DNA from 2 places in the Paraburkholderia sp. J10-1 genome. Region 2 is predicted to be linked to the other one. Evidence: riboswitches for the same ligand, from Rfam matches in the RefSeq annotation. Region 2 holds a riboswitch; the other holds the start of a gene.
The links. A riboswitch is a leader RNA that binds a small molecule or an ion and turns the genes downstream of it on or off. The one in region 2 is predicted to bind cobalamin.

Region 1 (15,300 bases), on a different contig from region 2:
ACGAACAAAAGTTACTTAGGATAGCAAACCATGAAAGGCCTGATGATGGAGCAACCGCTCCTGGTCGCTTCGCTGCTCAACCATGCAGAACGCCATCACGGCGCGCGCGAAATCGTCTCGCGCCGCGTGGAAGGCGACATTCACCGCTACCGCTACCAGGATCTCGCGCAGCGCGCGCGCCGCATGGCGAATGCGCTGTCGAGCCTCGTCATCGCGCCGGGCGAGCGCGTGGGGACGCTGGCCTGGAACGGCTACCGGCACATGGAGCTGTACTTCGCGGTTTCGGGTTCGGGGGCGGTGCTTCACACGCTGAATCCGCGCCTGCATGCCGATCAGCTCGTCTACATCATCGAACATGCGCAGGATCGCATCATCTTCTTCGATCTCACGTTCCTGCCGCTCATCGAGAGCGTCGCGGCGCGCGTAACGAGCCCGATGTTCTTTGTCGCCATGACCGATCGTGCGCATATGCCGCGCAGCCATAGTCTTGGCTCGAGACTCCTCTGCTACGAGGACCTGATCGACAATCACACGGCCGATTTCGAATGGCCGCTGCTCGACGAAAACAGCGCGTCGTCGCTTTGCTATACGTCGGGCACGACCGGCAATCCGAAGGGCGTGCTCTACAGTCACCGCTCGACGCTGCTGCATACCTACGCGGCGGCGCTGCCCGACGCGCTGAACTGCTCGGCGCGCGACACGATCCTGCCGGTGGTGCCGATGTTCCATGTCAATGCATGGGGCCTGCCGTACATTGCCTGCATGACGGGCGCGAAACTCGTGTTTCCGGGCCCGGCGCTCGATGGCAAGTCGCTGTATCAACTGATCGAAGAAGAGCAGGTCACGCTTTCGGCCGGTGTGCCGACGGTCTGGCAAGGCCTGCTTGCCCATGTCGAGTCGGTGGACGGTTCGTTCTCGTCCATGCGCCGCACGATCATCGGCGGCGCGCCGTGCCCGACCGCGATGACCCAGGCGTTCCAGAAGCGCCATCACGTCGACGTGATTCATGCATGGGGCATGACGGAACTGAGCCCGGTTGGCACGGTTTGCAGTTTCAAGGCGCATCAGAGCGCGCTGGACGAAGATGAGCGCTACGCGCTTCAGGCGAAGCAGGGGCGCTCGGTGTTCGGCATCGACATGAAGATCGTTGACGCTGCCGGCGAGGAACTGCCGTGGGACGGCCATGCCGCCGGCGACTTGCAGGTGCGCGGCCACTGGGTCGCAAGCGAGTACTTTGGCGGCGACTACGCCTCGCCGCTGCAGGACGGCTGGTTCCCGACCGGCGACGTGGCGAAGATCGATGCCGACGGTTTCATGCAGATCGTGGATCGCAGCAAGGACGTCATCAAGTCGGGTGGCGAGTGGATCAGTTCCGCCGACATTGAAAACGTCGCGAGCCTGCACCCCGAAGTCGCCACAGCGGTTTGCATTGCAGCACGCCACCCGAAGTGGGACGAGCGGCCGCTCTTGCTGATCGTGAGGAAGCCGGGCAGCGCGCTCGAAGCGGACGACCTGCTCATGTTCTTCGACGGCCGCGTGGCGAAGTGGTGGAAGCCCGACGCCGTGCTGTTCGTCGACGCCGTGCCAATTGGCGCGACGGGCAAGGTGCTCAAGAACCAGCTGCGCGATCAATACGGCGGGCACTACTTGCAAGCGTGTTAAGCCCTCTGGTCACAACGATTCATTCAGGTAATACCCTTTAAGGCAACTACAAAAGGCGCGGGGACCACCCGGCAGCCACACACGGAGATCGGCAATGAAATTGAAGTTCGGTAGCCTCGCAGCGTTGGCCTTGTTCGCCAGCGCAGCGCATGCGCAATCATCGGTCACGCTTTATGGCGTGGTTGACAGCGGCCTGCTGTATCAAAGCACTTCGGCCGCAAACTTTTCGGGGACCGCCAAGAATCTGGGGAGCACCTGGCAGCTCAAGGACGGCGGGATCTTTTCGAGCGTCTGGGGCATGAAGGGCACCGAGGACATTGGCGGCGGCTACAAGATCAACTTCAAGCTGCAAGGCTCGTTCACGTCGAACAACGGCAAGACGGGCCTGTCCGACACGCCGGGCGTGACCGCGGTCTTCAACCAGTACGCGACCATTGGCGGGTCGGGCTGGTTCGGTTCGATCGACGCGGGCCGCCAGATCATCCCGATGATCTACGCGATGGCGGACACCGACGTTCGCGGCGCACAGTACTTCGGCAGTATTTTGACCGCGTGGCTGGGCCTCAATCAGGCGGCCGGGTGGCCCGGCACGAGCACGAACGCGCCGATCGGCGCGCTCTATGACAGCAACGCGATCGTCTACAGATCGCCGAAGTTCTATGGCGCTTCGCTCGAGCTGGAGTACGCGCCGGGCGGCGTGCCGGGGCAGTTCCAGGGCGGCACGCGCGAATCGGCCGTGCTGAAGTACTCGAACTACGGCCTGAACCTGGCTGGGGTCTACTACAGCGGCCACGACACCAATCCGTACGCGGGCAACTTCCCCACGACGCCGGCCGCACCGGCCACGGGGCGCAACAACAACAACTTCTACTACGTCGGCGCGATGTACACGATCAGCGGATTCTCGATATCCGGCTCGTTCAGCTCGTCGAACTCGTCCAGCCTGTTCACCAAGGCGACCTATAACTTCGAAATGATCTCGGCCGGCCTCGGTTACCAGTTCAGCCCGGTCTTCAAGGTCACTTCGGGGTACTACTATTTGAAGGACCGCAATAACTCGGCGAATCATTCGAGCGAAGTCGCCGTAGGCGCCGAATACAACCTCTCGAAGGCGACCAAGGCGTATGCCCAGGTCGGCTATGTCAGCAACAAGGGGACCATGAACCAGACGATCGTCTACGGTGCGCCAGTCGCGCCGGGCCAGTCGACGACGGCGGCGATGGTCGGTATTCGTCACGCGTTCTGATCCTCATACACCCTAGAAAAGATGGAGCAATTTATGAAAAAAACCACGGTAGCCGGGTTGGCGGTCGCGACGCTCGTCGCGGTGGCTTCCATGAGTGCGTGGGCACAACCCCAAGGCGCTGCCAGCGCGCCCGCCGAATCGCAGGCGGCGTCCGCGACCGCGGCTCCCGCGGCGGTTCCGTCCGACCGGCAGGCGAATCGCGCCATGCGCCGCAAGGTGTATGCGGCCATCGGCAAGGACAAGTCGATCAACGCGGGCAACATCAGCGTGGGCGCGAAGGGCGGTGCGATTACGCTGAATGGGACCGTTTCGGACACGGCACAGATCGCCAGGGTCGAGGAAATCACCAAGGGTGTTCCCGGTGTGACGTCGGTCACCAACAAGCTGACGGTCAAGAAGTCTTTCGGCGGCATGTAAGCCGCCACACGAGGCGCGCAGTACGGTGCGGCCGGGAGTCCCCCCGGTTGCACCGGGCTTCGCCCGGCAGCGTAGAGGTTGAATCCAGTCGGCCTCTCGCTGTTTCTCCGGACTGCTAATAACAATCCGGAGCGTCGATCAGGCTCGTGTGCAGGCATGAGTCTGGAGGCGTGAGTTCGACGTTAGAGTCGGAGCGTTTTATCGCCGTTTCGCGCGTGCGGAACGGCGATTTTTTTATGCAGCCACCGCCCGAGCGACCATTGCCACGCCCACCGCAATCGCGGCCGCCCCAATCCCCCGCGCGACTCTTGCGCCGCCCGGCAGCCATCGCTCCGCGGCAATCGCCGCAGCGACCAGCGCCATCGCGGGCCGATCCATCACACCCGCTGCGAGAAGCACCGCCATCAGATTCCCGCAGCAGCACAGGCAGTGCCGACCGAGCCTCAAGCCGTGACGCAGCGCCGCCCGCACATCGAGCCGCGCGTGCCCGCACGACGGCGAGTACCCGCAGCACGCTAGCCAGCGCGCTTTCCACGCGGAGAACTGCAGCGCGCCCGCCAGCACGACGACAACCCCCGCCGCGGCCGGCTCCGTATGCGCCAGCGCAGGCGCCGCGACGGCTAGCGCTGTGAGTTGCGCACCCGCCGCGAATACGAGCACGCCGACCGCGAGCCACACGAAGAAGTACCCCACGCCAGCCATCGCCGTCATCCCGCCCGCCCGCGCCGTGCGTTCATCGCCCATCGCCTCGAAATACCGCCACAAAGCCGGCGTGAGCGCAGGCAACATCATCGCGACCATCATGACATTCCACATGCCGGCAAACGATACGGCGGCGTCGAACCACGTGCGCCCGCACATGGGTGCCCAGAGCGCGGACATCGTCCAGCCGCCGGGCATGGGCGTGCCGCCCATCGCCTCCATCGACGCACACCAGACGAACGTCACCGCGGTGCTCGCCGCAAAGACCAGCGACGAAACGCCAAAGAAAATCGCACGCGGAGCCGGACCGCCGTGCCGCCGTACCGTCATGCCGACGTTATCCATGATGCGCCTCAGCTTTGCGTGTACTCGTCATGCCGGTGCCACCAGATGCCGGTCTCGTTGCGACCCTTCGGCGCGCGGTCGAGCCACTGGTACATGCCCCACACGCCATCCAGGCCGCGCGCATAGGTCGAGTACGTGTGATAGACCACGCCGTCTTCCAGCACGAATGCGCTGAGGCCCGGGCGGTCGCGCGTGTAGGTTGCCGCGTCGGTGCCGCAGCTCGCCGCGAATTCGGCGACGGGCGCGGGCGGCGGATTCATGTCCATCGCGTGGCCGCTGCGCGCATAGTTGTATTCGATGTCGCCCGCGCGCTGCTGCGCCGTGGTGAACGACACGTTGAAATCGAAGTTGAAGTCGTTGCCGCTCGATGAGGCCCACGGAAAGTGCCAGCCCATGCGCTTGCGATAGTCCAGCAGCTTGGGCAGCGGCGCGCGCGACACGGCCATGAGCCGAACGTCGTGATTCGCGAGATGCACGGCGATGCCGTCGAAGCCATCGGCAATCGACGAGCACGACGGACAGCCCGCCGCGTAATCCGGCCCGAACATGAAGTGATAAACGAGCAGTTGCGAGCGGCCCTTGAAGAGATCGGGGAGTGTCGCGCCGCCATCTTCGGTTTCGAATCGATAGGTCTTGTCGACACGCACCCACGGCAGCGCCTGGCGCTGCTGCGCCAGTGCGTCGCCGCGCCGTGTGTGTTCCTTTTCTGCCGCGAGCAGTTCGATACGCGCCGCAAGCCAGTCTTCGCGTGTTCCTGTGGTATGGGACATTGCCTGGTGCTCCTATGGATTCACTGGGGTGACGGCGCGCTGTGCGCGCCGCCGCGTCGTTCGATCGATGATTCGCTTGATCGCCGTGTTAGATTAGGCGCGGACCGAGGAGCCGGGGGAGTGACAAGTGTGGCGGGATTCGCATGACGATGGATTCGCTGATAACGGCTGCGGCGCGCGCGCTCGCAGCCGGTGATCCGGTCGGCGCGCTGAACCGGGTCGCCTTGCGCGACGATGCGCCCGCGCTCGCGTTGCGCGGCATCGCCATGGCGCAGCTCGGCGACTTCGCGCGTGCGAAAACGCTGTTGCGCAGCGCGGCGCGCGGCTTCGGCGCGCGCGAGGCCGTGGCGCAGGCGCGCTGCGTGGTCGCCGAGGCCGAGATTGCGCTTGCCTCGCGCGATCTCGGCTGGCCCACCGACACGCTCGCTGCGGCGCGGCAAACGCTCGAAACCCATGGCGACCGTCTCAATGCCGCGCACGCGCGCTACCTGGAAATTCGCCGTTTGCTGCTCATTGGCCGGCTCGACGAGGCCGGCGGCATGCTCGCACAAACCGATCCCGCGCCACTGCCGCCCGCCTTGCGCGCGGCGCACGAGTTGATCGCCGCGGGCATTGCCATGCGGCGCATTCAAACGCAGGTCGCGCGGCGCTCGCTTGCAGAGGCCGCGCGCGCGGCGCGCGCAGCGGGCATCGCGGCGCTGAGCGCCGAGATTGAGAGCGCCGCGCGGCTGTTGACCTCGCCGGCCGCGCGCCTCATCGCGCGTGGCGAAGAGCGGGTGCTGCTGCTGGAAGACGTCGAGGCGCTGCTCTCCTCGAAGGCGCTCGTCGTGGATGCGTGCCGCTACGTTGCGCGCGAGGGCGCGACGGTCGTCGAACTCGCGAGGCGGCCCGTGCTGTTCGTGCTCGCGCGCGCGCTCGCGGAGGCGTGGCCTGCCGATGTGCCGCGCGACGTGCTGATCGCCCGCGCCTTTCGCACGAAACACGCCGACGAAACGCATCGAGCGCGGCTGCGCGTGGAAATTGGCCGCTTGCGCACGCTGTTGCGCGACGTGGCCGAGATCGGCTCGACGCAGCAAGGCTTCGCGCTGGCGCCGCGCACTGCGAGCGAAGTGGTGGTGCTGGCGCGGCCTGTGGAAGAAAAGCACGCAGCGGTACTCGCATTTCTTGCCGACGGCGAATCGTGGTCGAGTTCGGCGCTGGCGCTCGCGCTCGGCGCGAGCCAGCGCACCGTGCAACGCGCGCTCGATTCGCTCGCCGCGGCGGACAAGGTGCAGTCGTTCGGCTACGGCCGCGCGCGCCGCTGGACCACGCCGCCTGTTCCCGGATTCGCGACGACCTTGTTACTCCCCGCGCCGCTGCCGGGCGATTAGGATGAACGCCTGCCCTTTCATTGAAGGAGGAAGTCATGAAACGAACGACTGCCGAAATCGTCCGCGAGTACGGCCCTTTTCCCGGCATCGACAAGGTGGGCGGGGTCACCTACGACGGTAAGCAGGTCTGGTTCGCCGTGGGCGAGCGCATTGCGTCGCTCGACCCCGAGAGTGGCCAGACACAGCGCTCGATCGACATCGCGGCGCACGCGGGCACGGCGTTCGACGGGCGGCACCTGTTCCAGATTTCCGAAGACCGCATCCACAAGATCGACCCCGAAACGGGCCGCGTGCTCGCCACGATTCCCGCGCCCGGCGGTGGCGGCGACTCGGGGCTTGCGTGGGCGGACGGCACGCTCTGGGTCGGGGTGTATCGCGAGCGCAAGATCCACCAAATCGATCCGCAGACGGGCGCGATTCTGCGCACGCTCGAATCGAGCCGCTTCGTCACGGGCGTGACGTGGGTGGACGGCGAGTTGTGGCACGGCACGTGGGAAGGCGACGAGAGCGACTTGCGGCACATCGATCCGGGCACGGGCGAAGTGCTGGAACAACTCGACATGCCGCCCGGAACTGCCGTTTCGGGACTGGAGTCCGATGGCGGCGAGCAGTTCTTCTGCGGCGGCGGGAACAGCGGGAAGATTCGCGCGGTGCGGCGGCCGAGATAGCGACCGGCGGCGATTTGTTATGTGAAGGCATCGCCACTGTCTGTGCGCCAGCGCACGTGCCGGCGCCGCTTTTTGTCATCCCGATGGAGGTGTGCAGAGCAGGTGTTCGTCATCAATAGTTAGCGATCCATATCGATGGGTGCAGCGCCGACCCTGACGTGCTGCCTTGAATGTCACCGTGCTGTCGCCTATGCTCATTCGGCGGATTGCGTCGCGATATCCGGAGCAGCCCTTGGGGAAGCGCCATGGCCGAGGAAGGTGGAAACAATACGCCCGGCAACGGTGCTGTCATTCAAACCGGGAACGACCAGCCGTTGCGCAATGGTATCGACCGCGTTGGCGAGGAAAATGCCAACGGCTTAGGCTGGCGACGCTTTTTGACGTGGGTGCTTTATTGCGCGTGCGTTTTTGCTGCCGTCCTTTACCTGTTCTTCTGGCCGTCCTTCAACGCAGCGCCACACGTTGCGGCGTCTGCGGGAGTGCACGCGGGCGCGCCAGGCCAGACTGCGCCATCCTCGCTCCATCCCCCCAAGGCCGCGTCCGCCAGCCAGTCCGAGCGGCCGCTTGACACCGTCAGGAAGGTGATGAGCGATCTGCTGACTGACGAACAGGAGGAAACGAGCTTCCAGGGGGTATTCGTATTGGCGCTCACGTTTCTCGCCTTTCTGATGCACGGGCTAGAGAGCGCGGGCAAGAAAGAGGGACATGGCGAGGCTGCAACGGCCGGGACCTCGAGATTGCGCCGCTGGGCAGGCAATCCCCACGTTCGTTTTGCCGTGCCGACACTGATCTTCTTTGCTGCAATGATCCGCCGCAGTCACGACGATGCGGCCGTTTTCCTGATGGCGGTCCTCGCCATCTACGTTGCGGCCGAGCATTTCGTGGCGCTGCAACAGCAGCACGCGACGGCGCGCTCGATACTGTGGGAAATGAGCCAGCAGGCCGAGGAGATCAAGAAACATACGAGTGGTCTAGGTGCGTTGCAGACCGATCTGAAGCGACGCGCGACGGAAGTCGGCGACGTCATCGCGGAACTGAACCGGCAGGTTGGCAGCATCAGAAATTCACTGGGTACACCTTATAGTCAGAGGCAGCTCTACAAGGCCTATGGTGTTCCGGTGGACCCGCGCCGTGCAACGACGCCGAAGGGCTACGGGGCGGGAATCTATGCCGTCTACCGCTTGCTCGATATCGACGGGGAATGGCTGGATGCCCCGCGCAAGCAGAAGTGGCCGCTCTACTTCGACAAGAACCCGCCCCGCGAAACCTTGTACTCCGCGTTGATGCGGGGGCGCCGCGACAGGGTGCTGATCATCACCGACATGCCGCTCAGGCTCGTGAAGCCGTGGAGCGACGCCAGCGAGCCGGATAGGGACCGTGCAACGGACTTTCTCCGTTTTATCGGACTCGTGTGGCATACGGTGGTGCTGGAGCAGGCGGCGCGCGACCTTCAGGCGGAACACGGGGTGCGTGCGAATTACGACGTGAGGGTTGGCGATTCGTCGAACTGGATGCATGTTGTCGACGGCACCGTTTATCAATTGCTCGGAAAGCCGCCGGGTCAGGTCTATCTTCGCGATCTCACGCTCGACATCACGCGCGAGGGCGAGCGCACGGGGATGAATCTCGTGAGCTGGGCCGTGGAGGACATCATGCGCTCGGCTTCGCGCGCGGCCAGTGCGCGCGACTATATTTGCGCTGTGTTCTCCCAGGTCTTGATGATCAGGCGCTTGTACCAGATGGATCTTCCCTTGCTGCCTGGCATCGTCGACCAGATCCTGCTCGATATCGGTTTCGGCGACTGGCTGCAGTTCCAGGACGGCTTTGTCGAGAAGTGGAGCGAAACGGATGCGAAGACCGTGTTTCGCGGGCTGATCGAGAAGTTTCTTGTCGGTCTCGCCGACGACAAGGGCACGCTTGCCGCCAGCCTCATTTACCGGGAGCTGCAATGAACGACGCCGCAAGGCCCGAACCGGTACCGGTTTCGCAGCTTTCAGTGATGGCAAGGCACATCGACGACCTTGCCGAGCGCGTCTACGCGAAGCTGGTGACCCGCCAGCCCGACGGCAAGTGGACGTTGCACGACCCGGAACTGGTCGCGCAGCGCGTGGCGCGCGAACTGGCCGGGGAAGACCATGAAGAGAGCGCAGCAAAGCGCGAGGCGGCGCAGCCGTCCGACCTGCCGCTTCAGACGCTGGCCGAAGTGTTCCTGCAGTCGGTTGAATTGCTGATGGCCTCGCCGCATGAGCCCGACAGCAAGAGCGCGCTCCTGACGTGGTGCGGAAAATCGCCGGACACTTCGATAGGCGAGTCGGAGCAGATCCGCGTCGACTTGCTGACGACGAGCTGGCTCGGCCTGCATTTCGTGGGGATTCCGTTCAGCATTCCATGGGAGCGGGTGCGTCGCTGGGCCGACGAAGAGGGCGGCGGTTTGCCGAACGGGGCCTGTATTGGCAAGGCGATTGGCGATATCGTACGCGACGCTCGCAAGCACAACGAACGAATGAAGCGCGAGGAAAGCAGTGCCGCTCGCGCCGTGCGGCCAACCGGCGCCGCGCAAACGCCCGCCGAAAACGCGGCCGCGGCCGCAGTTGCCGCGGGGGCGGGGGGCGTAGTGCAGTCGGCGCGCAATCCCGCGCTGATCGTGTTTTCCGGGTTGCCGCTTCTATTGTTTCCCGAATTGCTGCGAGGTGAGCCTCGCGAGGGGTGCACGCCCAACGGGGCGCATATCCTGGGCCGATGCTATGAGCTTCTGCAACTGGTGCTTTATTTGCGGGCCGGGTTCCAGATTCTGTATTGCGTAAAGGAGGACATCGTTGTCGAATGCCTGCGCTTCGTCCATGCGCAACACAACGCTACGCCGACAAAAGAGAGCGCGTGGAAGATATGGCAGCACGCGCTGGAGTGGCTGCAGAATCTGGTTCCTGCGCCAGTGCTCGAACGCCAATGCGTGTGCGTGATGGAAGATCCGCTCATGCCTGCGTGCTTCATCAATCACGAGCGTGGGCTTTATACGGTCGAAACGCCGATGGCGAACGAAGACCGGAGCCGCCAGGGCCGCCGGCAGGGCGAAATGCCGCTGCCTGCGAGCTATATGCGTGAGATCCGGCGCTTGCTGTACATCGAACACCTGACGGCAGGTGGTGGGCTGAGCAAGGCGACCAACCTGTTGAGCAAGGACGCCAATTACCACGAAGCGGTCTTCAGGAATATCTGGAGCCGGTGCCAGGCGGACAACCGCCGTCCAGCCGCTGGCTCCGATCCTCAAAACGTATAAGTGACCTTCCCAAACGCCGTGCGCCCGAGCGTGTTGTACCCGTACGCGGTCACATATTGCCGGTTGAACACGTTCGCAAGCGTGGCCGAAAGCGCGAGATGCGCATTGACCTTGTACGACGCGCGCAGGCTCACCGTCGTCCACGAAGGCAGGTAGATCGTGTTGAGCTGGTCGTCGAACGTCGAGCCGTTATACAGCAGCGAAACGCCGGTGCTGAGCGCGTGGAGCTGGAACTCGTCCCACGTGTGATCCACGCTCAGGCTCACCGTCTGGCGCGGGCGGCGATTGAGCCAGGTCTGGTCGGTCACGTCCTGCGGATTCAGAATCCCCACCGTGAGGCTCACCGGCGTGTAGTTGCCAAGCGTGCCCTTGTACGAGAGGTCGAGACCCTGAATATGCGCGCGGCCCACGTTCACCGGCAGGAAGGTCTGCGAGTTGTACGTGATGAGGTCGTGTACGCGCGTGTCGTACACCGCGGCCGTGAACGTGCCGATCGAAGTGGTCGCATCGAGCGCCGCCTCGACCGAGTCGCTGCGCTCGGGAAGCAGGTTGGGGTTCGAGTAGCCTGGATAGTACAGGTCGTTGAACGTGGGCAGACGGAACGCATTGCCATACGAAACGCGCGCCGTGTAGACCGGTGTGATCGCCCACGAGAGCGCGACGTTGCCCGTATTGACCGACTCCCCCTGCACGATCTCGTGCCGCCCCGCGAGGAACAGCGTGACGGGCCCGAGCGTTGTGGACTGATGCATCGACACGGCGGAATCGTTGCGCGCGGGCAGGCCGCCCGGCACATCCACAGGCAGAAACGCCAGTTCGCGCGTGTAGTCGTAGGCGAGCTTGGTCTCGCCGTCGAGCGGCATGCCGAAGAGCGTGTGGCCCCTTTCCTGATGCGTGAGCGACGTGGAGGTGGCAAAGCGCGTCGAATCGATCTCGTCGGTCGGGATCGTCGGGTCGTTCGAATAGAGGAACTGACGGTCGGTGGCGTACCCCACCGACTGATCGAACTGCGTGGTCGGCGTGATGTCGAGGTGGAACGCGAGGCCGGTCGTGAGCTGGTTGTCGCGCTGGCGGTCGTTGCCTCCCGCGTTGTCGTAAGAGAGATCGGAGCGGTGGTAAAGCGCGAAGGTCGAGATCGACCAGTTGTCGTGCGCATAGCCAAGGCGCGCGTCCAGGTTCTGCGCGTGGTAAGGGTTGCGGCCGGCTTCGTGGCCGTAGGCCCAGGGCTGCGTCGCGTCGATGCCGGCCGTGTTGTAGTCGTGCAGACCCAGCGAATACGTGAGTCCGCTCAACGCGGCAAGCGGCCCGGTCGAGCCGATCGTGCCCGAGGTGCGCACCTGCGTGTCGAAGGTCTTGTTCGAGCCGCCGCCGAACGACACGGTGGTCTGGTTCGGCTGGTTCGACGCATGGCGCGTGAAGAGCTGCACGACGCCGCCCACGGCGTCCGCGCCGAACGAGGCGGCCGCGGGACCCGAGATCACCTCCACGCGGTCGAACGAGTCGGTCGCAAGATCGCCCCATTCGGCCGTGCCGGTGGTGACGGAGCCCACGCGTATGCCGTCGATGAACACGGCCACCTGGTCCGCCGACGACCCGCGGATGCTCACTCCCGTGTACGACCCAGGCCCGCCGGTCTGCGAGACGGTGACGCCGGGCAGCGTGGCGAGCGCCTGCGCAATGCTGGGGTCGATGGGGGAGACGCGGTCGAGGTCGGCGCGCGTGAGCACCTGGGTGGCCGCGTAGCGCTGGTCGAACGATTGCGGCAGGTGCTGCGTGTCGCCCACGACGAGGATATTGGGCAGCGTGGTGTCGTCGGTGGTTTGCTGCTGGGCCTGGGCGGGCGATGCGTCGGCGGCATGCGCGGTTTGCCACGCACAGGCGAGCGCGGCGGAAGTCAAAACGAACTGGCGAAACTTCATGATGCGGTGGCTGGAAACAGCGCTTGTTCAGGGCTGTCCTTGCAACGGGCAGCCGCCGCATGGGCGGTGCTTGCGCATTGGGGATCCCCGCCCGTTGCGGCTGCTGGACTCGGCTGATGGCAGGTCTCCTGGCTCGCGGGTCGACGTCCGTTGCCGGCCTTCCCGGTTTCCCAGTGGCCCGCTTTGGCATGGACTCGCCGCTGACAGTTGCGGGGGCAGCCGCAGTCTTGCACTGCGTTCCCTTTTGATCCCGTCGCCGGGAACCATCAGCGCGCAAGGGTAATGGCCGCGCATTGCGCGCGTCAACCTTTGCCGGGTGCGGTGTGGCGAAAACACCCGATTTGGTCTGCCCCCCGGCGCCACGCGTTGACCGATGGACGTGCGCTGTTATGCGGGTGTCTCACGGCATGCGATCTCGTGCCGTTGACGGAGGGGCGAGAGAGGCGCTTGCGAGCCTCGCGAAATCGCAAGCTCCGGTGTTCGGCGCATGAAACACGGCCCCGAACCATTGTGATTCGGGGCCGCTTTCCAGTGTGGCTACATCACGAAGCCGAGAGCTTCACCGCCACGCCGGTCGAAGAATAAACGGGCGTGGCCTTGAAGCCATCCACAGTGACGGTCGCGAACTTGACCGACGCGCCGCTGCCGTCGATCAGGTCGATCGTGTCGCCTGCCTTCGGCGCATAGCCGTTCACGAACTTCACGTGCAGCGTGCCGCCCGCCACCGTGAGCTGGCCGCCCACGCGCAGGCGTCCGCCGCCGTTGCCGTCGATGTCGAGTTCGAGCGTCGTGCTGTCGAGCTGCGTGTACTTGCCCGCTACCGTCAACGGCGCGGCCGCCGCGACGGTCACGCTGCCACCGGAGCCCACGTACACATCGCCGTTGCCGAAGGCCGTGGCCGACGCGGCCGCGAGCACGCCGCCGCTCACCTGCGAGCCGCCCGTGTAACTGTTGTTGCCCGCGAGCGTGAGCGTGCCGCTGCCCTGCAGCGTGAGCTTGCCCGAGCCGGCAATGTCGTTGCGCCAGGTGTCGGCGGCGTTGAAGCCGCCCTGGCTTGCGTCCATTGCGACGATCACGTTGCCGCTGAATGCGCCATAACCATCGGCAGCACTAAACATGTTCAGACGGCCCCAGCCTTCGGAATCGTCCATGACCGGATAGCCCGAGACGACTTCGGTCGTCTTCAGCACGACGCGGCGCTGGTTGGCGCTCAGATACGGGAAGCGCGTTTCGAGCAGCACCTCGGCGCCCTTGGGTACGACAGGCGGCGCTTCGGTCGATTCGATCTGGCTGAAGCCGAACGTCATGCGGCGTGCGAATTCCGTCTTGTTGGTCGCATAGTCGGCGAAGCGGTCAGTCGCGCTCGTGCCCGAATGCGCGAAGGTCGAGAAGGTCGTGGTGCTCGTGCCGGTTGCCTGTTCGAGCGCGCTGTGCGCTTGCGCGTAGGCCGCGTTCTTGAGCGTGGCGTTCGCGGGGTCGTAGAGATTTGCGGCCGTGGCGGCCAGCGCGAACATGCGTCCGCCGATCACGTCGAGCGGCGAATGCATGCCCGCAAGAATGCGGTTCTCGCCGAGTTCGAGGCCGCGGCTCGCCATTTCCTGGTAACGCTCGGGCACGAGGTAGGCCATCGTCATCGCGTCGCGCATGGCTTCGGCTTCATGGCCGCTGATGAAGCCGCCGTCGGTCGAAGGCGTCGTGCTGATCGCCGGCACGAGCGTGGGGTCGACCACGACGCTCGTGCTCCAGCGGAATGGCCGCGCGTATTTGTAGAAGCGCTTGGCGGGTTCGGTCGAGGCGTTGTTGCCCATGGTGTTGAGCAGGTCCACCACCTTGCCGAACGTCGCGTTGCTCGTGCTGCCCACGCCCGTGTTGTTGCCCGAGTCGTTGTAGAGCGTGGTGGTTGCGTCAGCGGGAATCGACGTGATGCTCGTGGTTTGCTGCGCGGCCGCGCGCCAGGCGGCGGTGAGCGGGCCCATGCCGTCGGTCACGCTGTAGCCCTTGCCGCGGCGGTCGTCGTAGTAGGCGGCGTCCGCTTGCGCCTGGGTGCGCTGTGTCGTTGCGCTCACAACGTACTGGATGTTCGCGTTCAACACGGTGCTGTTGAGAATCGTGCCGTTGGGCGTGCCGTCGGTGGGCACGCCCGTCCATGTGGACTGCACGACTGCGGGGAACGTGCCGTTGGCGGGGGCGGAAACGCCTGCGTCCACGAGCAGCGTGAGCGGCTGCCACAGATCGAGAAAGCGCGCCACCACGCGCACGCCCGCGTTGGTCGCGAGCGTGGCGTAGCGCGCGTCGCCGCGCTGGTTGGTCGCGATGTTGTCGACGAAGGCGGGCACGTCGGGAATCGGTGCGTTGTCCACGAAGCCGGGGTCGGCGGGCGGCGCGGGGATGACGGCGGTGCTGGCGGGGTCGCTATTGCCGCCGCCGCAGGCGGTTAGTGCAGCAATGCTGGTAAGCACTGCCAGGTAGAGTGGCAGCGCAATTCGGTGGTGTGATGCGGACATGCTGAGGGCTCCGTCGTCGTGGTTGATGCTGTGTGGTGATGGCAGACTGACGGCGGCGAATTATGCTTACCCTCGATTACTCCCTAATTACCAAATTATTACGTCTATGTTAAACGGTAATTGAAATGAAATTCGGGTGAAATAATGTTCGGGGTTCATTTACGGCCGCGCCTCGAGATACCCCACCTGTACCGGCGGCACGAACCACGCGAGACACAGGCCGGCGAGCGCGGCGATGGCGGCAACAACGAGGCCCATGTGGATCGAATCCACGAGCGCGCTGCGCGCCGAGCTCATCATCGCGTCGCCGGCGTGCCCGGCGCTCACGAGGCGACTGATCAGCGCGGCCTGGTCGGCGCGGTCCACTAGCAGTTCGGGACTCGCAAACGACTTGAACCACTGCGTTGCCTGGTACGAGTC
Region 2 (15,300 bases):
CGTACCACTGCAAAGAGACGCAAGTCGATGTGGTGCGCTATCAGCCGGACCTGGAACGCGTGGCTTTCGTGGCCGAACTCGCGCGCCGCTGGTGCCGTTTGCGCGGCCTGCCGAACGCGGAGAAAAAGCTCGCGCTCGTGCTCGCGAACTATCCGATGAGCGAAGGTCGCATTGGCAACGGCGTGGGGCTCGACACGCCGGCTTCGGTGGTCGGCATCCTGCGCATGCTGCGCGACGAAGGCTACCGCGTAGCCGATCTGCCCGAAGACGGCGACGCGCTCATGCGCATCCTCACACAGGGCGTGACGAACGATCCCGACACGCGCGCGCTGCGCCCCGCATGGCAGAGCCTTTCGCTCGACGACTATCGCGCGCGCTTCTCGCAGTTGCCCGCCGAGGCGCAAAACGCGCTGATCGCGCGTTGGGGCGCGCCGGAAGCGGACCCCACGGTGCGGCGCGGCCGCTTCATGATCGCGGGCTGGCGCTGCGGCCAGGTGTTCGTGGGCATCCAGCCTTCGCGCTCGCGCGGCGACGACACTTACGCGAACTACCACGACGCCGAACTCGTGCCGCCGCACGCGTACCTCGCGTTTTACTTCTGGCTGCGCGAGACGTTCGGCATCGACGCCATCGCGCACGTGGGCAAGCACGGCAATCTGGAGTGGCTGCCGGGCAAGAGCGTGGCGCTTGGCGACACCTGTTGGCCCGACATGGCGCTCGGGCCGCTGCCGCATCTGTATCCGTTCATCGTCAACGATCCGGGCGAGGGGAGCCAGGCCAAGCGCCGCGCCCAGGCCGTGATCGTCGATCATCTGATGCCGCCGCTCACGCGTGCCGAAAACTACGGGCCGCTGCAGGACCTCGAACGTCAGGTCGATGAGTATTACGAAGCATTGATGGTGGACCCGCGCCGCGCGAAGCTGCTGCGAAAGACCATACTTGCGACCATCATCGAGCATCGGCTGCACGAAGAATTGAGCGTCGCCGCGCCCGCGGATCAGGCTGGCGAAGACGAACTCCTCACGCGCGCCGACGCCTACCTGTGCGAACTGAAGGAAGCGCAGATTCGCGACGGGCTGCACACGTTCGGCGAATCGCCGCAAGGCCAGCAGCGTTGCGACACGCTGCTCGCGCTAGGGCGTTACGCGTGCGGGGACGGTCAGGGTGCGAACGCGGGCTTCATCGAGGCGATCGCGCGCGACCTGCGCATCGATCATCTGGTCGATCCGGCCACGGTGGATTGGGCCGCGCCGTGGCAAGGCCCGCGTCCATCGCTGCTCGCAAGTGTTAGCGACACGCCATGGCGCCACGCGGGCGATACGCGCGAACGCCTGGAAATGCTCGCGGCCACGCTGATCAAAGGCATTTGCTCAGGCGAACGAAACGATGCGGCAACTCAATCGTTGCCGCTCGCGGCGCAGGTACTCGCGCGCCTGCACGACGATGTGCTGCCGCGCCTCGATGCCTGCGGCCCGGAGGAAATGCGCCAGCTGCGCCGCGGTTTCGAAGGCCGATTCGTGCCGCCGGGCCCGAGCGGCTCGCCTTCGCGCGGCCGTCCCGACGTGCTGCCCACGGGGCGCAACTTCTACTCCGTCGATACGCGCGCGATCCCCACGCAGGCCGCGTGGGCGCTCGGCATGAAATCGGCGCAGCAGCTCATCGAGCGCCATTTGCAGGAGCACGGCGATTATCCGCGCGCCGTGGGGCTTTCGGTCTGGGGCACGGCCACGATGCGCACCGGCGGCGACGATATCGCCCAGGCGTTCGCGCTGATCGGCGTGCGCCCGAAGTGGGCTGCGGGCAGCCAGCGCGTGACCGACTTCGAGATCATGCCGGTCGAGGTGCTGGACCGGCCGCGTATCGACGTGACGCTGCGCGTATCGGGCTTCTTCCGCGACGCGTTTCCGAACGTGATGCATCTGTTCGACGCAGCGGTGCAGGCCGTGGCCGATCTCGACGAGCCGGAGCACCAGAACCCGTTGCGCGCACGTGTGCTGCGCGAACGCGACGCGCTGGTCGCAGGCGGCATGGCCGCCGACGAGGCGCGCCGCCGCGCGGGCTGGCGCGTGTTCAGCGCGCGTCCCGGCGCCTATGGCGCGGGCTTGCAGTCGATGATCGACCATCGCCAGTGGCAAACCGACGCCGATCTCGCGAACGCCTACCAGGCATGGGGCGGCTACGCCTACGCGCAAAAGAGCGCGGGCGACGAGGCGAGCGACGCGTTCCGCGCGCGTCTCGCAACGCTCGACGTCGTGCTGCAGAACCAGGACAACCGCGAACACGACCTGCTCGACTCGAACGACTACTACCAGTTCCAGGGCGGCATGGCCGCGGCGGCGCGACATTTTTCGCAGGCGCAGCCCGCCCTCTATCACGCGGACCACAGCAACCCCTCGGCCCCGCGCATTCGTCCGCTGCACGAGGAGATCGCGCGCGTGGTCCGCTCGCGCGTGGTGAACCCGAAGTGGATCGACGGCGTGAAGCGTCACGGCTACAAAGGTGCGGCGGAAATGGCGGCGACGGTCGACTATCTGTTCGGTTATGACGCGACCGCGCGCGTGGTGGGCGATCATCAGTACGCGCTCGTCGCGAACGCCTATGTCCACGACGACGACACGCGCGCCTTCATGCAGCGACACAATCCCCACGCGCTGCACGCCGTGTGCGAGCGCCTGCTCGAAGCGATCCAGCGCGGTCTCTGGCAGGAACCGGGCGAGCATCGCGCACAACTCGAACACCGTCTGCTCGAAGCCGGGCAGCATCTGGAAGGATCTGGATCATGAGCGCTGCGGCCACGCGTCCCGCGTTTCCCTTTACCGCGCTGGTCGGGCAGGCGCCGTTGCAGCGCGCGCTGCTCATCGCGGCCATCGACCCCGCGATCGGCGGCGTGCTCGTGAGCGGGCCGCGCGGCACAGCGAAATCCACGGCAGCGCGTGCGCTTGCGGCGCTCCTGCCTCAAGGCGCGTTCGTCACGCTGCCGCTCGGCGCGAGTGAGGACAAGCTCATCGGCACGCTCGACCTCGAAGCGGCGTTGCGCGAGAGCGCGGTGCGCTTCGCGCCTGGCCTGCTCGCGCGCGCCCACGGCGGCGTGCTTTATGTGGACGAAGTGAACCTGCTGCCCGACGCGCTCGTCGACGTGCTGCTCGACGCGGCGGCGAGCGGCGTGAACACCGTGGAGCGCGATGGCGTCTCGCACTCGCACGACGCGCACTTCGTACTGGTGGGCACGATGAATCCCGAAGAAGGGGAGTTGCGTCCGCAGCTGCTCGACCGCTTCGGCTTGATGGTCGAACTCGGCACGCCTTATGACGTGGAGGAGCGGCAACGCATCGTCAAGGCGCGTCTTGCGTTCGACGCCGATCCACAGGCGTTTTGCGCGGCACGCGAGACCGAACAGCGCGCGCTTGGCGAACGCATCGCGGCGGCGCGCGACGCGCTCGCCAGGCTCGACTGGAGCGACGCCGTGCACGAGCGCGCGGCGCAACGCTGCATCGAGGCGGCGGTGGATGGCTTGCGCGCCGACCTGGTGATGCTGCGCGCGGCGCGCGCGCTCGCCGCGTTCGAAGGCGCGGATGCCGTGACCCCAGCACATGTCGATGCGGTCGCCGGTTGCGTGCTCGCGCATCGGCGGCACGCCATGCCGCAGCGCTCCGATGCGCCTTCTGCCGCTGGGCCGCAGCCGCCCCAGTCTGCATCCGCATCCACGCGCGAACAAATGCGTACCGAAGCAACCCGGGATGCCGATTGGGGCGAATTGCCGCCCGAGCCCGTCGCCGCGAAGGCGGTGAAAGGCGTGATCCCGCTGCCCGCAAAAAAACGCTGACCCGTCGGGCACAGGCCGCCGCCTTCGCACAGGGCGGCGCTCGACGGCGAGAAGGCCCGGGGCGCGGTCCCGCGCAAGTCGCAAAGCATGGCGCGCGCATTGCCTGGCCGCCCACGCTCGCAGTCAAACGCGCAGGATCGTTGCAAGCGCAACATTTCCGCTTTGCCAAACGCAAGACGGGTTCCGGCGCGCTCCATTGTTTCGTGCTGGACTGCTCGGCCTCCATGCTCGCGCGCGGTCAACTTGCGCTTGCCAAGGGTTTGTTGATCGCACTGTTCGACCGCGCTCGCGCCGAGCGGGTGGAAGTGGCGTTGATCGCTTTCGGCGGCGCGGCCGCCGAACTGCGTTTCGGGCCCGCAGTACCGCGCTGGTGGAACGAGCGCTGGATCGAGCCGATTGGCGGGGGCGGCGGCACGCCGCTGGAAGCGGGCATTGGCCGCGCGGCGCGCGTGCTGGAGACGGCGGCACTGCGTGACCCGGCGCGCGCGCGCCATCTCTGGCTCTTCAGCGACGGCCGCACGACGCAGTGGCCCGCGCGGCCGCGTCATGCCGATCACGTCACGGTAATCGATTGCGAACTGGGCGCGCTGCGCGTGGGGCGCTGCGAGGCGCTCGCGCAGGCATGGGCCGGCGAGTGCCTGGACGCTCAGGCGCTGCTCGCGTGAGCGAGCGTTAGCGCACGCTGCCGGTCCAGTACAGCACGTCGTCCTGACGATCGAATACGTAGACTTTCATCGCCATCTGCTCGGCGGGCGTGAGGCGGTCGAGTTCGAGACCGAGCGTCGTGTGCGCGGGGTCGCCCGTTTCCGCCTGCACGTTGCGGATGACCGCGGTGGTTTCGATCGCTGTATCGTTCTCGCCGGAGCGTAGGTGAAATGCGATGCGCAAGCGCTCGCCAACTTTGCCGAGCGCCCACGCCGCGCTCACCGAAAGCCCGAGCGCGCTGATGCCGCGTGCGAGCGCCACCCCGTCATAAGCCGCGCCTTCTTCGCCGATACCGTAGCGCACGGGAAATTGCGCGCGCACGCGAATCGAGCGGCGCTCGCGCAGGCGGCGGATGTTGGCGGGCTTCGAAAGCACGAGGTAGTCGAGCGGCGACTGGCTGAGCGCATGCACGGTGCATACGAAGCGAAAGACGGCCTGGCTCGCAATCGCGACGATCTCCACGTTTTCGCCGGGCGTGATGGCGATGGGTCGGCCATCGACATAGGGTGTGGTCACAAAGAGCGCCTCATTCGGCGCGAAGCCGATCAGGCGGCACGGGTGCATGGGTGCGCCGCTCGCGCCCATCTGCGGGCGCAAGCCCGTCAGCGCGCCGATGGTCAAATGCATGTCGCGCGTGGTGGCGGCCGGCTCGCCGGCATTGGCCGTGCCCGCCGCGCTTTGCGGTGCAACCTCGAGCCTTTCCATGTCGCCGCGATGCGGCGCGAAGTGCTGGAACAGAAAGGTGCGCTCCGCTTCGCCCACCAGCACCGCGCCGGCCTCGAGCAGCAGGGCGCCGTCGTGATCGACGACAGGCCAGGCGAGCGGCTCGCCTACCGGCATGGCGTCCGGCGTGAGCGCGGCGGCTTCGATTGCGGTGGCGGCGTCGCTGGCTTCGGCTTGAGCTTCAGGGGTCGGGTGGGTCATCGGCGCAGGGTGGTCGGTGAGCGGTTCGCGTCGCGAATTGACATCGCGGGTTCAACTGGTTTACGGCGCTGCGGCAGGGAAATTGAGTGCGTGCCGCGATTCGAAGGCAGTTTCGCGAGGCGCAGTATGATGAATCCCGAATGCAATCTGTAATCGGCCGGCAAACGTGGCAACTCTCACGAGCGGAGCAAGAGGAAGCGCCTCATGGAGTTCTGGAAACGATGTTTGCGAATCCCCAGTCGATGGAATCGGGCGCTCATGCAGTGGGTCGGGAGCCATCCGTTCATCGTCGGCACGATGGGCTCGCTCGTCGGCGCGGCTATCGTGGCGATCGTGCTGGTGGGGTTGATGCAGCAGCGCACGCAGGCCATCGTCAGCACGCAACACAATTCGGCCGCGCTCGTTTCGCTGATGTCGAACGACCTCGAGGCGAATTCCAGCATTTACGACCTGTTGCTGCTCGACGCCGCAGATAGCGCGCGGGACCCGCGCACGCAAAGTCTCCCGCCCGACATTCGCCGTAAGCTGCTGTTCGGCCGCGTGGCGACCGGCGCTTATCTCGACGACGCGTTCTACGTCGACGAGTACGGCCATATCGTCGAATCGCAGGACGGCCGCGCGTATCCAGGCGTCAATCTCGCCGACCGGGACTATTTCACGGCGCAGCGCGAGCGCTCGGTCGGCATGTTTCTTTCGGACCCGATTCGCTCGCGGGTGCGCGACGGCCACTATTCGATTGCGCTCTCGCGCCGCGTGACTGAGCACGATGGTTCGTTTGGCGGCATCGTGATGCTCACGCTGCGGCTCGCGTACTTTCAGCAATTGTTCGACCGGATCGACGTCGACTCCAAAGGCAGTGCGTTCATCATGCTGAGCGACGGGACCATGCTCGCGCACCGCCCCTATTCGGACTACGAAGTGGGCGCGCAGATCGGCGAGCTGGATTACATCCAGACGATGCTGAAAACGAGCGATGGTTCGTTCATTGCCGCGGGCGAGGACGACAAGGTCCAGCGCATCTATACGTTCAAGCGCGTGCCGCACACGTCGCTCATCGCGGTCGTCGCGCCTTCCGTAGACGGCGCGCTCGCCGCATGGCATCAGCGCCTGCGCATCTATGTGCCGATGGCGTTGATCTTCGGCGCGCTCATCGCCGCTTCGTCGTGGCTGCTCGCATTGTCGATGCGCGCGCGGCTCGCTACGCAAAAGGAGTTCGAGCGTCTCGCGGTCACCGACGCGCTGACGAGCCTCCACAACCGGCGCGCACTCGACTTGCGTATCGAAACCGAATGGCAGCACGCGAGACGCGCGGGCGAACCGCTCTCGGTGCTCTTCGTCGACATCGACAAGTTCAAGTTGTTCAACGACTTTTATGGGCACGCGGAGGGCGACAAGGTGCTCGCCGCCGTGGCTCGCGCGATACGCGAGGCCTGCCGCCGCGGAACGGACATGGTCGCGCGCTACGGCGGCGAGGAGTTCGCCGTGGTCCTGCCGGCCACGCCTTTCGATGGCGCCGTGAAGATTGCGGAAGGGGTGCGCCAGCAAGTGGCGGCGCTGGGAATCGTGCACGAGCACAGCGAATACGGCACGCTGACCGTGAGCATCGGCTGCGCCACCTGCGTGCCGCGCGAGCGCACGGGCGCGCAGGCGCTGCTGCGCGCCGCCGACGCCGAGCTGTACGCGGCGAAGCAGGCGGGGCGCAACCAGGTGAAGGCGCGCGAATTCGAGGGCGCGCCGCCCGACCCGCGCGACGCGCTACCCACCTTGAAGGCGTGAGCACGCCTTTTTATTCGGCATCCTCACGATACCAGCGCGGCGTATAAATCCACTCGCCGCCGTCGCCGCGCGAGAACCCGCGTGTGGCCGAGGAGCCGACGATCACCATCGTGCGCATATCGACGTCCGACGAACGCAGTTCGCCCAGCGTCGTGGCGCGCAGCGCTTCGCCGGGGCGGCCCACGTCGCGGCCCAGCACCACGCGCGTGAGCGGCGCGCGCACGCTGCGCACGATGTCCAGCGCGCGATCGAGTTGCCATGGCCGCGCGCGCGAGATGGGGTTGTAGAACGCCATCACGAGATCGGCCTGCGCCGCATGCAGCAGGCGCTTTTCGATCACCGCCCACGGCTTCAGGTTGTCGGAAAGCGACAGCATGCAGAAGTCGTGGCCGAGCGGCGCGCCAACCTGCGCTGCCGTGGCGAGCGCGGCGGAAACGCCTGGCACGATCGCCAGCTCGACGGCATGCCAGCGCGGGTCGTCGGCGCCTTCGAGCGCTTCGAGCACGGCGGCCGCCATGGCGAACACACCGGGGTCGCCCGACGAGACCACGGCCACGCGCCGCCCCTCGCTCGCCATCTCGAACGCGTGGCGCGCGCGCTGCAGCTCTTCGCGGTTGTCGGTGGCATGGCGCTGCTGGTCTGCGCGCAACGGTCCCGCCATCTCCACATAGGTTGCGTAGCCGACGATATCGGTTGCGTCGTCCAGCGCGGCGCGCGCGGCGGGCGTAAGCAGATCGGCGCGGCCGGGCCCGAGGCCCAGCACCGTGAGCTTGCCGCGCGAGCGGCCCAGCGCGCGTGGATCGAGCGGCGCGGCGGCGCAGGCCAGCGCGATGCCGTCTTCGTTCGGCGCGTAGCGCTCGACGTCTGCAGCAAGGTTGAGCGCCGCGAGCGTGGCTTGCGGCGTGGGCTCCGCGCTTTCGACGAAGCGCAGCGGCACGCCGAGTTCGGTTGCCGCCAGCGCGAGCGATGCGTCGCACATGTGAGCAGACGGGGCGGCAAGCGCCGCAAGCGCGAGCGGCGCGAGGCCGTGCGCATGGAGCGCGCGCCGCACGCCTTCTGCAAGCGCCTCTTGCGGCGCGCCCACGGCCGCCACGATGCTGCGCGGATGAATCACAAGGTCGTCGGGGCTGCCGTTCCAGGCGTGCGCGCTCACGCGTATGGCATGACTGGCCGCTGCGTCGCGCGGCAGATCGACGCTCTCCAGCCACGGCGCCTCACCGTCCACGCGTGTCGTTGCGCCCGCAAGCAGATCGGAGACGAAACGCTTGCCTTGCGCGAGGCTCGCGAGCGCATAGCCCGCGGGCGGATTGAGCAAACAGGTGCCGAATCGCAGTTCGCCGCTCGTGGTGATGGCGGGCGCGACCGCGAGCGCCGCGCCAATTTCGCGCGCCATCACGTTCACGCCGGTCAGTCCGCCGAGCAGGGGCACGACGGCGCTGCCGTCCTCGGCGAGTGCGAGCACCGGCGGCTCCGCGCCCTTGTTGGCCAGCAGCGGCGCGAGGCACCGGATCACGATGCCCGCCGCGCACAGCGCGACGATGGGCAAGCCGCGCGTATAGCATTCGCGCAAATGCGCGCCAAGCTCGCTGAACGCGACATCGCCTTCCACGCGGCCTTGCAGCGCATGGATTTGCGCGCCCGCGTAGAGCCCCTGCACGCGCCGCGCGGTGGCCAGCGCGCCGGGCCCGAGAATGACGATGGCAGGCGGCGTCACGACTGCCATTTCACCCCCGGCACGACGAGCAGCGAGAAGTAGGGCGAAGCCATCGGATCGACGTCGTCGAGCGGGACGATGCGCTGGTTCGCCATCGTTGCGCGCTCGACATACAGCGCGCGATGCGCGAGACCCAGCTCGCCCAGCACGCGGCGCACCTTGTCGAAGTTGCGGCCCAGTTTCATGATGACGGCGGCGTCCGCGTCGGCCAGCCGCCGGCGCAATTCGTCCTCGGGCAGCACGCCCGACAGCACGGCGAGGCTCTGGTTGCGGTAGACGAGCGGCACGCCCAGCACCGCCGCGCCGCCCAGCATCGAGCACACGCCAGGCACGACTTCGGCCTCGTAGCGCGCGGCGAGCCGGTCGTGCAGATACATGTACGAGCCGTAGAAGAACGGATCGCCTTCGCAGATCACGGCCACGTCACGGCCGGCGTCGAGATGGCGCGACAGCATTTGCGCGGCGCCGTCGTAGAAGTCGGCGATGATCGCCTCATACGAGAGCGGCGGTTCGAGCGCTTCGGTCGTCACGGGGTACACGAGCGGCAGGCGTTCCTGCTCCGCTTCGAGATGGGCCTCGACAATGCCGAACGCATTGCCTTTCTTGCCCTTCGCGACAAAATACGCGACGACGGGTGCGGCCTTGAGCAGGCGCACGGCTTTGAGCGTGAGCAGTTCGGGGTCGCCGGGGCCGACGCCGATGCCGTGCAGACGTCCTTTGCGGGTCATTTATTCGGTCTCCGAAGCGAGTGCGTTGACGGCGGCGGCGGCCATCGCGCTGCCGCCACGGCGGCCATGCACGACGACGAAGGGCACGCCGTGATTTTCGGCGGCGAGCTGCGCCTTGGACTCGGCCGCGCCGACAAAGCCCACGGGAAAGCCGAGGATGAGCGCGGGCAGCGGCGCGCCGGCGGCGATCATGTCGAGCAGGTGAAAGAGTGCGGTGGGCGCATTGCCGATCGCCACGACGCTGCCTGCAAGATGCGGCCGCCAAAGTTCGAGCGCGGCGGCCGATCGCGTATTGCCAAACTCGCGTGCGAGCGTGGGCACAGCGGGGTCGTCGAGCGTGCAGATGACGGCGTTGTTCGCGGGCAGGCGTGCGCGCGTGACGCCGTATGCGACCATTTTCGCGTCGCAGAGAATGGGCGCGCCGCCTGCGAGCGCGTTGCGGCCCGCCGTGCCCGCGCCTGCGGAAAACGCGAGGTCGGCGGCGACGTCCACCATGCCGCAGGCGTGGATCACGCGTACGGCGAGTTTTTCCAGGTCGGCGGGAATGCGCGAGAGGTCGGCTTCGGCGCGGATCGTCGCGAACGATTCGCGATAGATCGCCTGGCCGTCGCGGATGTAATCAGACATCTTGGGTACTCCGGGGCCGCTGCGCGAGTGCGAGCGCAGCCGCTTCGATCGTCAGGTTGCGCGCGACGAGCTGGCCAAAGCGCTGGCCGAAGCCGCTTTGCGTGTCGTCGCGCTGGTAAAGGTCGTAGTGGTCCGGCTCGCTGGCGAGCAACGTGAACGGCGCGCAATGAGCGGCCGCGCAGGAGCGTTCGCAGCCGCTCAGGTGCGCTTGCGCGCCGGGCGGCAGCAGGGCGGCGAGACGCTGTGCGTCGGCTTTGGTGTCGGCGCGGCTTTTGGCGCACCCCGCCGAGCCCGTGCAGGCGATCAGGCGCGCGAACGGATCGGCGCGCGAGACAATGAGGCCGAGCGCGTGCAGCCGTTCGAGCGCGCCGGTCATGGCGCGCGCGGGCACGTTAGGCAGCAGCAGGCCTTGCCATGGCGTCACCCGCAGCGTCGCATCGCCCGAGTCTTGCGCGAGCGCGGCGAGCGCGCGCAGCGTATGCGCGTCGATGCGGCCGAGCGCGGGCTGCGCGCCTACGTAGCCACTGCCGTCGACGTGCAGCGCGTGCGCGCCCAGTCGCAAGCCGGCAGGACTCGGCTCGCGACGCCACGCGTGCAGCGCGGCGTCGTCACGCATCAGCGCGAAGCCGCCATGATCGCGCGCGCGTTGCAGCAGCGCATCGAGTGAGTGTGCGGCGAGCACGTCACGCATGCGCGTTGCGTCTGCGCCCGCGAGATCGAGGAACGCATGGAGCAGCGCACGTATCGATGCGCAAATATTTTCGGTCGCGAGCGTGCCGATTGGCTGCGTCGTGGGGCACCCTGCAAGGCCCAGTGCAAAGCGCACGGTCGCGCCGTGCGGCAACGCGGCGAGCCAGATGTCGTGCGGATGCCCGAGCATCGCCATGCGCTCGCCGCCGTCCAGTTGCAGCGCGAACTTGGGCGAGAGCGCGGCGAAACGCGCTTCGCGCTGCATCATGTCGATGAGGGCTGCGGCGAGCACCGTTGTGTCGCACAAAGCCTCAGGGTCAACGCCCGCGAGCGGGCTCAGCATCACGTTGCGCAATTCGTCGGCGGCGCACGCGTGCTCGACCGGGCTCGCGGCGTCGATGCCGGCGGGCCCGAGGCCCGCAGCGATCAGCGCGGCGCTCAACGCGGCCTCCTCGCCCACGCGTACGCCGCGAATCTGCACGTTCGCGCGATTGGTCAGTTCGAGCACGCCGCCGGCATGCGCCAACGCGGCGTCGGCGAGGGCGCGCGCCCGCGTGGCGCTCAGCACGCCGCCGGGCAGGCGGATGCGGCACAGGCCGCCGTCGCGCGCCGCGACCACGCGCACGAGCCCCGGGCACGCCGAGGGGCGGAGCACGGCCAATGCAGCAGCGGGCGAGACGGGCTTCGTTTCGTGTTTCAAGGGAATACCGGGTAAGCATCGCGCGGGAGCGGCGCGCTGCCCGCACGTGAGGCGGGAAACGGCAGCGGTATCGGTACACCCCGCCCGATATGGGTTCGCACGAACAGTCGGCCGGCAGGTCTCCTGGCTCGCAGGTCGTGGACCGCATCGGCCTTCCCGGTAAAACCAGTGGCTCGGGTGGATGCGGTCTCGCTGCTTACAGTCGCGGGGGCGGCCACAGCTTGCTGTGTTCCCTGTTTGCGATCCGGAGTTAGCGCTTCAGCGCTGACTCCGGCCTCATACAAAGTGCCTTAAAGGCGCCGGCGGACACGGTATTATGCCCGTTTTCGCGCGCGCTCCGCCCGGCAATCGGGTTGCGGGCCGCCGGTGGCGCAGGGAAACAGGCGACAAACCAGGCAACAAAGCAAGCAAAAGCGGGAGAACGAATGCAGGGCACGCAGGCATGGCTGACGGTGGTGGGCATAGGCGACGATGGCTACGCGGGCCTCGGGCGCGACGCGCGGCGCGCGCTGTTCGACGCTGCCGTCGTGACGGGCGGCGAGCGCCATCTTGCGATGCTGCCCTCGCGCGTGCGCGCGCGCCGCGAAGCGTGGCCGCAGCCGTTCAGCGTCGAGGCGCTGCTCGCGCATCGCGAGTCGAATGCGCCCGTATGCGTACTTGCGAGCGGCGACCCCATGCTGTTCGGCGTGGGCGCGACGCTCGCGCGCCGTGTGGCGCCCGGTGAAATGCGCGTGCTGCCCGCGCCTTCGTCGCTCTCGCTGGCGGCGGCGCGCATGGGCTGGGCGTTGCAGGATACGGCGATGGTCTCGCTCGTCGGCCGACCGCTCGATGCGCTGCGCCGCCATCTCTACGCGCGCTCGCGCGTCTTTGCGTTGAGCGCGGATGGGCGCACGCCCGCGGCGCTCGCCGCGCTGCTCGCCGAAGCGGGCTTCGGCGCCACGCGTCTTGCCGTGTTCGAGCATCTGGGCGGCCCGTTCGAGCGCCGCATCGAAGGCCGCGCCGATGCGTGGCACGTCGACGAAACCGCGGCGCTCAACCTCGTCGCGTTCGAATGCGAAAGCGATGTTGCGAATGCGCCTGCGCACGGCTGGACGCTCACGCCGGGCCTTCCCGACGACGCCTACCGCCACGACGGCCAGCTCACGAAGCGCGACGTGCGCGCGCTCACGCTCGCGCGCCTCGCGCCGACGCCCGGCGCGTTGCTCTGGGACGTGGGGGCGGGCAGCGGCTCGATCGGCATCGAATGGATGCGCTCGCATGCCGCTTGCCGCGCGATAGCAATCGAGGCGCACGCCGAGCGTCAACGCTTCATCGAACACAATCGCGCCGCGCTGGGCGTGCCGGGTCTGCAGCTCGTCGCGGGCCGCGCGCCCGAAGCGCTCGCGGGACTCGCCACGCCCGACGCCGTCTTCATCGGCGGCGGCGTGACCGTTCCCGGCGTGCTGGACGCGTGCTGGGCGGCGCTCGCGAGCGGCGGCCGGCTCGTTGCAAATGCGGTGACGCTGCAAAGCGAAGCGGCGCTCGTGACATGGCGCGCGCAGCATGGCGGCACGCTCACGCGTATCGGCATTGGCGAGGCGCAGCCGCTTGGCGGCTTCGATACCTGGCGTCAGGCGTTGCCGGTCACGCTCTACGAGGCGGTGAAGCCATGACCGCGCGCATCCTGCTGCTGGGCGGCACAGGCGATGCGCTGGCGATCGCGCGCACGCTTGGGCCCCAGCACGTGTACTCGCTCGCGGGCCTTGGCCGCGTGCCCGCCGATCTCGCCTGCGCGGTGCGTGTGGGTGGCTTCGGCGGGGCAGAAGGGCTCGCGCGTTTTCTCGCCGACGAAGCCATCGCGCTCGTTGTCGACGCCACGCATCCTTACGCCGCGCAGATCAGCGCCAACGCGGCGCGCGCCTGCGCTGCGGCACAGGTGCCGTACTGGGCGCTGCGGCGCGCGCCGTGGCAGCCACAGCCCGGCGACGACTGGCGCATGGTGAGCGGCTGGGCCGGCGTAGTCGAAGCGCTTGCGCCATTTGCGCGGCCGCTCTTCACGCTCGGGCGCGAACCGCTCGCGCATCTGCACGAAGTGCCGGAACAGCAGCATTGGACGGTCCGTTGCCTCGAAGCACATCCCGGCCACGCCCGCGCTCGCATCATCGACGCTCGTGGGCCGTTCACCGCAGAAGGCGAGCGCGCCCTGTTCACCGAAGCGCATATCGACGTCGTGGTCAGCAAGAACAGCGGCGGCGCGGCGACCGAAGCGAAGCTCGCGGTCGCGCGCGAATTGGGCCTGCCCGTGGTGTTGATGCAGCGGCCGCCGCTGCCGGATGCGCAGCGCGAATTCACGTCGGCGCAAGAGTCGATCGACGCGCTCGACGACTACATTAAGCGGAGTTTGAACGCATGACCGTTTTCTTCATTGGCGCGGGGCCGGGCGATCCTGAACTGATCACCGTGAAGGGCCAGCGCCTCGTGCGCAGTTGCCCCGTGATTCTCTATGCCGGTTCACTCGTGCCGCCCGCCGTGCTGGAAGGCCACCGCGCGCACAAGGTGGTCGATACCGCACCGCTCACGCTGGACGAGATCATCGCGCTGCTCGAAAACGCGCACGCCCAGGGCTTCGACGTGGCGCGCGTGCATTCGGGCGACCCGTCGCTCTATGGCGCAATCGGCGAGCAGATCCGGCGCTTGCGTGTGCTTGGCATTCCTTATGAAATCGTACCCGGCGTGACCGCGACCGCCGCATGCGCGGCGGCGCTCGGCAGCGAACTCACGCTGCCCGGTATTTCGCAAACGCTGATCCTCACGCGCTACGCCACGAAAACGTCGATGCCCGAAGGCGAGCAACTGGGCGACCTCGCGCGCCACAAGGCGACGCTCGCGATCCACCTTGGCGTGCGCCATATCGCGCGCATCGTCGAGGAATTGCTCCCGCACTATGGCGAGGACTGCCCCGTGGCGGTGATCTATCGCGCGAGCTGGCCCGACGAGGAACGCGTGACAGGCACGCTCGCGGATATCGCCGAAAAAGTGCATGCCACGGATATCGAGCGTACAGCGCTCATTCTCGTGGGGCGTGTGCTCGCGGCAGAGGGATTCGCGGATTCGACGTTGTATGGGGCGTCGAAGCGCTAGGGCTACGAGAGCGCTCGCAAATGCTCGCGCAGTTTGTCGACCTCGCCCATGGCGAAGTCCTTTTCGATTGCCTCATGCGTTTGCTGCCATATCGGAAATGCCGCGTTGAGCAGTCGATGCCCCTCGTCAGTGAGGCTCAGCAAGCGGCTGCGCTTGTCTTCGGGGTCCTGCTCGATGACCACGAGGCCGCGCCGCTCCAGCGGCTTGAGCGCGGCCGTAAGCGTAGTGCGGTCCATGGCCAGCAGCGACGCCACGTCTTTCATGCCGGGCGGATGCGGCCGGTTCAGCGACATCAGCAGCGAAAACTGGCCGTTCGTGAGATCGAGCGGGCGTAGCACGTCGTCGAAAATGCGCGCGAGATTGCGTGCCGCCCGCTGCATATGCAGACACAGGCAGCAATCGCGCACCAATAGCGTGGTTTCGAAGGGAAGTTTCTTTGCGCGTGCCATGTTGAAATTATGTTGATATCAACCTATGCTGTCAAGGCCGGACG

Region 1: another riboswitch for cobalamin. It lies ahead of U5A65_RS02705 (TonB-dependent receptor domain-containing protein); the one in region 2 lies ahead of cobG (precorrin-3B synthase).

Annotation. Positions count from the first base shown of each region.
Region 1 covers NZ_CAJMYW010000001.1:614,299-629,598, reverse strand. The annotation lists gene U5A65_RS02750 (3-(methylthio)propionyl-CoA ligase) at 31-1,662, shown strand; gene U5A65_RS02745 (porin) at 1,757-2,908, shown strand; gene U5A65_RS02740 (BON domain-containing protein) at 2,942-3,325, shown strand; gene U5A65_RS02735 (DUF2182 domain-containing protein) at 3,560-4,372, opposite strand; gene U5A65_RS02730 (DUF899 domain-containing protein) at 4,381-5,142, opposite strand; gene U5A65_RS02725 (helix-turn-helix domain-containing protein) at 5,292-6,512, shown strand; gene U5A65_RS02720 (PQQ-binding-like beta-propeller repeat protein) at 6,548-7,180, shown strand; gene U5A65_RS02715 (hypothetical protein) at 7,426-9,132, shown strand; gene U5A65_RS02710 (hypothetical protein) at 9,129-10,457, shown strand; gene U5A65_RS02705 (TonB-dependent receptor domain-containing protein) at 10,445-12,376, opposite strand; cobalamin riboswitch at 12,477-12,659, opposite strand; gene U5A65_RS02700 (acid phosphatase) at 12,919-14,880, opposite strand; gene U5A65_RS02695 (MFS transporter) at 15,040-15,300, opposite strand, start outside.
Region 2 covers NZ_CAJMYW010000003.1:505,388-520,687, reverse strand. The annotation lists gene cobN (cobaltochelatase subunit CobN) at 1-2,783, shown strand, start outside; gene U5A65_RS14945 (ATP-binding protein) at 2,780-3,823, shown strand; gene U5A65_RS14940 (vWA domain-containing protein) at 3,964-4,488, shown strand; gene U5A65_RS14935 (flagellar brake protein) at 4,496-5,452, opposite strand; gene U5A65_RS14930 (sensor domain-containing diguanylate cyclase) at 5,711-7,228, shown strand; gene cobJ (precorrin-3B C(17)-methyltransferase) at 7,239-8,951, opposite strand; gene U5A65_RS14920 (precorrin-2 C(20)-methyltransferase) at 8,939-9,670, opposite strand; gene U5A65_RS14915 (precorrin-8X methylmutase) at 9,671-10,297, opposite strand; gene cobG (precorrin-3B synthase) at 10,290-11,687, opposite strand; cobalamin riboswitch at 11,783-11,971, opposite strand; gene cbiE (precorrin-6y C5,15-methyltransferase (decarboxylating) subunit CbiE) at 12,113-13,339, shown strand; gene U5A65_RS14900 (cobalt-precorrin-6A reductase) at 13,336-14,079, shown strand; gene cobM (precorrin-4 C(11)-methyltransferase) at 14,076-14,807, shown strand; gene U5A65_RS14890 (MarR family transcriptional regulator) at 14,810-15,256, opposite strand.